Regions from separate parts of the Mesorhizobium sp. M0518 genome, predicted to be linked through region 2. Evidence: riboswitches for the same ligand, from Rfam matches in the RefSeq annotation. Region 2 holds a riboswitch; the other holds the start of a gene.
The links. A riboswitch is a leader RNA that binds a small molecule or an ion and turns the genes downstream of it on or off. The one in region 2 is predicted to bind cobalamin.

Region 1 (3,075 bases), on a different contig from region 2:
GATGCTGATCCGCCGTTTTGCCCGCCGCTGGGTCTACACATCAGGCGCCTGCCTGCTGGCCGTCGGCTCGCTGTTCTTCATCACCGACACGCTCGCCGGGCAACTGGCCGGCATGCTGTGCCGGGTGATGGGCGCCAGCGCGCTGTCGATCACGCTCAACCTCTACATCATGGACCACATCCGCAAGACCGACTTCATGCAGGCCGAATCGCTGCGCATGGCGTGGTCGATGCTGGCCTGGACCGGTGGGCCGACGCTCGGCATCTTCCTCTACACGCGCTTCGGCATCTATGCCGCGCATGGTGCGGTCGCGGTGTTCGCGTTTGCCCTGCTGGCGCTGTTCTGGACCTACCGCCTCGGCGACAACCAGTCCATCCGTCCGGGCAAGACGCGCCCTGTCAATCCGCTCGCCAATATCGGCCGTTTCGTCGCGCAGCCCAGGCTCAGACTGGCCTGGCTGATTGCCTTCGGCCGCTCCTGCTTCTGGACGACGTTCTTCGTCTATGGGCCGCTGTTCATGGTCATCACGGGCGAGGGCAAGCTGGCCGGTGGCCTGCTGGTTTCGGCCGGCAACGCGCTGTTGTTCATGGCGATTTTCTGGGGCAAGGCAGGAAAGCGCTTTGGTGGCCGCGGAACCATGACATTTGCCTATTTCGCCATGTCAGCCGCGCTGCTGGCGGCGGGCTTCGTCGGCGAAACCGTGCCGTTGCTTACCGGCGCCTTCCTGCTCTGTGGTGCCTTCTTCACCATTGCGCTCGACGCCCTCGGCTCGACCGCCTTCATGCGCTCGGTGCGCTCCTATGAAAGATCTCAGATGGCAGCGGTCTACCGCACCTATCGACTTTTCCGAGTTGACGCCGCCGCTGGTCTATTCGGTGGCGCTGGCCTTCTTCGGCCTGGGCTCGGTGTTCGTCACGCTCGGCCTGCTGGCGGCGGTCTGCGGCTTTGTGACGTGGCGCTATCTGCCGAAATCACTTTGACCTTCATGGCGCATTCGCAATGGTCACCGGCGGAATTTGGTTTGCCGGAAGCGAGGATTCTGCCTATAGTCACCGGTGTCGCCGGTTCCATTTTGGAGCCAAGAGGGAATGCGGTGAGGGCGAATTTCGCCCAATGCCGTGGCTGCCCCCGCAACTGTGTGCGGTAGTCCTCTCCATAAACCACTGAGGATTTTTTCTTCGGGAAGGTGGGGAAGGACGCTGATCCGTGAGCCAGGAGACCTGCCGGCGACAGGAAACTGACTTCGATGCCCTCGGGTGGAGGGCGAAAGGACAAGACATGACTACCGCTTCCGTCTCCCTCGGCGCCTCCGTCTCCTCGCAGTCGCGCTTCATGCAGCTCGCGCTTGCCGCGCTGCTCGGCATTTTCGTGATGGGCTTTGTCGGCTTCTCGCATATCGATGCCGTCCATAATGCGGCTCACGACTATCGCCATTCGATGGCGTTTCCCTGCCACTGACGAGGGGCTGACATCATGAATCTGTTTCGCAACGTCGTGTTCATCGCGGCGATCGCAGGGCTCGTGGCCGGCGTCGTCCTCGCCTGCCTGCAGGCCTATGCCACCGTGCCGCTGATCCTGAAGGCGGAAGTTTACGAACAGGCGGGCGGCGGGCATCACCATGACCATGGCGCTCCGGCCGCAACGGATAGCAATGCCATGAGCACAACTGCTCCGGCGGGAGATGCGATGAGCTCTGCTGCCCCGGCTGCGGCGGAAGCCGCTCCGGCAGACGAAGGTTGGGCGCCGGCAGAGGGTTTCGAGCGTTTCGCCTTCAGCGTGCTTGCCAATATCGTCACCGGCATCGGCTTCGCCTTGATCCTGGTCGCGGTCTCCGAATTCGCCGGCGGCATCGGTGGCTGGCGCCAGGGCGTGTTCTGGGGCCTTGCCGGCTTTGCCGTGTTCACGCTGGCGCCGGGCCTCGGCCTGCCGCCGGAACTGCCGGCCATGCCGGCCGCCGATCTCACCCAGCGGCAGATTTGGTGGTGGGCAACGGTGGCGGCAACCACTGCCGGTCTCGGCCTGATCGCGTTCCGCAAGTCGCTGCCGCTGGCGATCCTTGCCGTCCTTTTGATCGTCGCACCGCATGTTGTCGGTGCACCGCAGCCCGACAGTTACGGGACGGCGATTCCGGAAGGGCTGCATCACCAGTTCGTGGTGGCGGTGACCGTGACCAATCTGGTGTTCTGGCTGGTGCTCGGCGCGGTCGTCGGTGTGGTGCGTGGCCGCTTCACCGGCACCGCGACCAGCCTGCGCGACAGCTTTGCCTGATCGCAAGACACTGACCTTCCTCATCGGCGGCGCGCGCTCCGGCAAGAGCGCGCACGCCGAAATTTTGGCGACCGCCTTGCCGCCGCCCTGGACCTATGTCGCCACGGCGCAAGCCTGGGATGACGAGATGCATGAACGCATCGCGTTGCACCGATCGCGGCGTGGCGAAGGCTGGACGACCATCGACGCACCGCTCGATCTCGCCGGCGCGCTCGGGGCCTTGCCCGACAGCCAGCCTGTGCTTGTCGACTGCCTGACGCTGTGGCTGACCAATCATATGCTGGCCGATCACGATCTCGAGCTTGAATGCCGTCGGTTGGCGGACGTGCTGTCGCGGCCGCGCGGGCCATGGTTCGTGGTGTCTAATGAAGTCGGCCAGGGTATCGTGCCGGACAATGCACTGGCGCGCCGCTTTCGCGATGCCGCCGGCCGGCTCAACCAGCAGGTCGCCGCTGTCGCCAATACGGTGCTGCTGATGGTGGCGGGGCTGCCGCTCAAGGTGAAATGACATGACCGACATCGACGATAAGGGCGAAGAACGCCACCGCGCCAAGATGGCCAAGCGCAAGGCGGTGCAGGATGCCGAGGTGGCGAGCAAGACGGTCGAGAAGGGCTTGCTCATCGTCAACACCGGACCGGGCAAGGGAAAGACCACAGCTGCCTTCGGCCTGGCGCTGCGCATGCTCGGCTACGGCAAGCGCGTCGGCGTCGTCCAGTTCATCAAGGGCAAGTGGCACACCGGCGAGAAGGATGCTTTCGCCGCCTTCGGCGACCGCGTCGTCTGGCACGCGATGGGCGAGGGGTTCA
Region 2 (3,075 bases):
CCAGCGAATTGCAGCCTCGATCTCCTTCTTCAGGAACGTCTCATAGTCGACATAGCTCAGCTGGCCCTTCGCATGAGCGGCCCGCGCCTTGCGTACCTGCGGCGTCTGCGGGAAGGACCCGATGGTCGTCGTCGGGAACGGCGGCAGCCCGAGTGAGCCGGCTTGGACTCTGGAGCGCTCGCCAAAAGCGCTCTCTCGTCGCTTCGCGCTGTCCTCAATGCTAGCGATCCGCCCCTGAACAAGCGGGTCATGGATCCTCGTGGATGTCACGCGCGTGGCGGCAGCCTCGGCAGACGCTTTCAACGCGCCTGCCACCGCATCCCTGCCTTGGGACAGGGCCCGGGCCAGCAAGACCAGCTCGTCGGTCTTCTGGGCCGCGAAGGCGAGCCACGACCTGATGTCCGCCTCGAGTTCCGTCTCCATGCGCAGGTCGATCGGCACATGCATCATCGAGCAAGAAGGCGCGATCTCGACGCGGTCCAAGGGCCAGCCGGCGACGATCGGTTTGATGCGGTCGAGAATGGCGGGCAGGTTCGCACGCCAGACGTTGCGGCCATCGATCAAGCCAAGCGAGAGCACCAGATCCTTCGGAGCGAGCCGACCCACCGTTTCCAGCTGCTCGGGAGCGCGCACGAGATCAATATGCAGCCCGGCCAAGGGCAGAGAAACCGCGGTTTCGAGATTGTCTCCCAGCGACCCGAAATACGTAGCCAGCATGATCTTCAGCTCGGGCGCGGCTTTCGACAGCTGGCCATAGGCGAATTCGAACGCAGCTCGTTCGTTCGGGTTCAGATCGAGGACAAGCGCTGGCTCATCGATCTGCACCCAGTCGGCTCCCGACAGCTTCAGCTTCTGCAGGACTTGCTCGTAAACGGGCAGCAGCCGCGGTAGGAGCGCGATGGGACCGAACCCCTCGGCAGGCGATTTCGCCAGCTTGAGGAAGGTGATGGGTCCAAGGATGACTGGGCGTGTGTGAATGCCGAGAGCTTTAGCCTCGAGGAAGTAATCGACCGGCTTCGATGACGAGAGGGCGAACGCCTGATCATCATCGAGTTCCGGCACAATGTAGTGGTAGTTGGTGTCAAACCACTTGGTCATTTCCATCGCGGTTACACCAGGTCCATGAGCCTGCTCCTGGTGACCAGCGTGTCCACAATCCTCCGTCTGACCCTGGTTGCCGCGCGCCATTGCGAAGTAGATGTCAAGTGGGACCTCGCCGCTATTCCAGCCGTAACGGGATGGAACGGCCCCGACCATGGCTGCGGCGTCGAGCACATGGTCGTAAAGCGAGAAGTCGTTCGACGGGATTTTCGACACGCCGCGATCGCGCTGCTCTTCCCAGCTAGCGGCACGGAGCGCCTTCGACGTCGTGAGAAGGTCGCCAGCGGACGATGTTCCGGACCAGTAGCTTTCAAGCGCGAATTTCAGTTCTCGCCGACGACCGAAGCGCGGCACGCCGAGCGTTGCTACAGGAATTTCCTGAGAGTCAGTCATGTCATACCCCGATGGTTGGGGCGCCGATGACAAGGAAGGCGCTAGCAGGCCGGCACGAACGCCGGCTTGCAGCGGCCACCGAGACACCCCGCCCGTGGACGTAATTCGCCGTGGCAGGTCTCCTGGCTCGCGGGGTCATAGCCTCTACCCGTCTTCCTGAGGGTATTCGCCTCAGTGACATGAGTGGGGTTGGCTCGCCGCTAACAGTTGCGGGGGCAGCGCCGGCATTGCACCGGCTTCCCTCTTAGCTCCGCTGCGGCAGCGCCGCACGCGAGAACCACGACACGCAGACAATCACAGCAGTCCGCTCTTTTGTCAATGACGCATAACGAAATGTTTATGTCGTTATGTGATTTCGCTTTTACGCTTGTCTAACATTGTGAAATATTCAGTCGCATTGGCGGCGCTGCTCCGCTGCCACCATTGTCCAACTAATGGATCCCTGTCGGGCTGCGACATCCCTCGCAGGTCGCCGATGAAGGATTTCGGACGAGACTTCAAGCGCGTGACAACGTCATTAGAATGCAGAAGATCGCATTGGTGGCGATGTCTAACGATGCGGCGGCAAGTCGTGCGTGCGTGGTAGAAGCGGTTTTCTCGGAGTGAGCGCCAAACCGCGGGAATTGGCACGCCAGTCGTCATCACGGGTGACTAGGCAATCGTGATGACTCCGCTCGGCGGCAAGAGACCACACTGACGGAGCCTGGCTCAAGGGTCTGATGCAAAGCCCGACTGTGGTCCCGATAAGCCGCTTAAGCCGCATTCAGGCGGTCAGGATAAGTATCTCTCTCTCCAAGCGCTCGGCATTGAGGGATGCGCAAATGCAGGCAAAGCTCGCGTGCTTCATATTCTGCATCATACGATCGGCAGGACCCAGTTTTTATAAAGTGCACGCGTCAGCGCGGTGTGCAATTCTGGCTCGGTCCGATACGAAGGCATTTGGGCCTCGCTGATCCAGCCCAAGCCAACATAGTGGAAGTGATCCGCAGGGACCGTAACCCGGCTGCTGTCCAGTTGCCGAACGAAGTCCGCTGACCAATGGTGGATCGTATACGCTTCAAGTTTGTCCATCATCCTCCGCCAGCGTTGGATGCGTTCTTCGCGCGGCATGCTGGCCGCTCTTGAGATCGCGGTAGCTATCTCGTCGGAGAGCCTCGGATTTACCAGCAGGGCGTCCTCGCCGAAGTCTTCGGCCGCGCCGGCAAACTTCGATAACACCAGAACGCCAGGGTCGCTCGGATCTTGTGCAGCAATGTATTCTTTCGCCACAAGATTCATGCCATCGCGCAACGGCGTCACAACGCAAACACGCGCGGCTCTGTAAAGACCCGCGATCTCAGCTTGGGTGAACGACCTGTTCTCATAGATAATCGGCATCCACTCGTCCGTGCCATGCCGGTTGTTGACTTGATTGACGAGTCTTTCGACGTCGCGCCGATATTCGCTGTACGCTTGGATGTCGCCACGTGAGGGAGTTGCGATTTGCAAGAGCGAGACACGTTGCGGCTCGACTGCCAGCAGATCGAAAGCTTTAATCCGATTGTCGATGCCCTTGGTGTAGTCGAGCCGATCGACGCCGAT

Region 1: it holds a riboswitch for cobalamin, as region 2 does, so the genes downstream of both, NKI66_RS07050 (CbtB domain-containing protein) here and metE (5-methyltetrahydropteroyltriglutamate--homocysteine S-methyltransferase) in region 2, are expected to answer to the same signal.

Annotation. Positions count from the first base shown of each region.
Region 1 covers NZ_JAMYQY010000004.1:62,273-65,347, forward strand. The annotation lists partial or broken gene NKI66_RS07045 (MFS transporter) at 1-980, shown strand, start outside; cobalamin riboswitch at 1,046-1,242, shown strand; gene NKI66_RS07050 (CbtB domain-containing protein) at 1,279-1,458, shown strand; gene NKI66_RS07055 (CbtA family protein) at 1,474-2,268, shown strand; gene cobU (bifunctional adenosylcobinamide kinase/adenosylcobinamide-phosphate guanylyltransferase) at 2,261-2,776, shown strand; gene cobO (cob(I)yrinic acid a,c-diamide adenosyltransferase) at 2,778-3,075, shown strand, end outside.
Region 2 covers NZ_JAMYQY010000024.1:71,206-74,280, reverse strand. The annotation lists gene metE (5-methyltetrahydropteroyltriglutamate--homocysteine S-methyltransferase) at 1-1,494, opposite strand, end outside; cobalamin riboswitch at 1,590-1,791, opposite strand; gene NKI66_RS27605 (alpha,alpha-trehalose-phosphate synthase (UDP-forming)) at 2,350-3,075, opposite strand, start outside.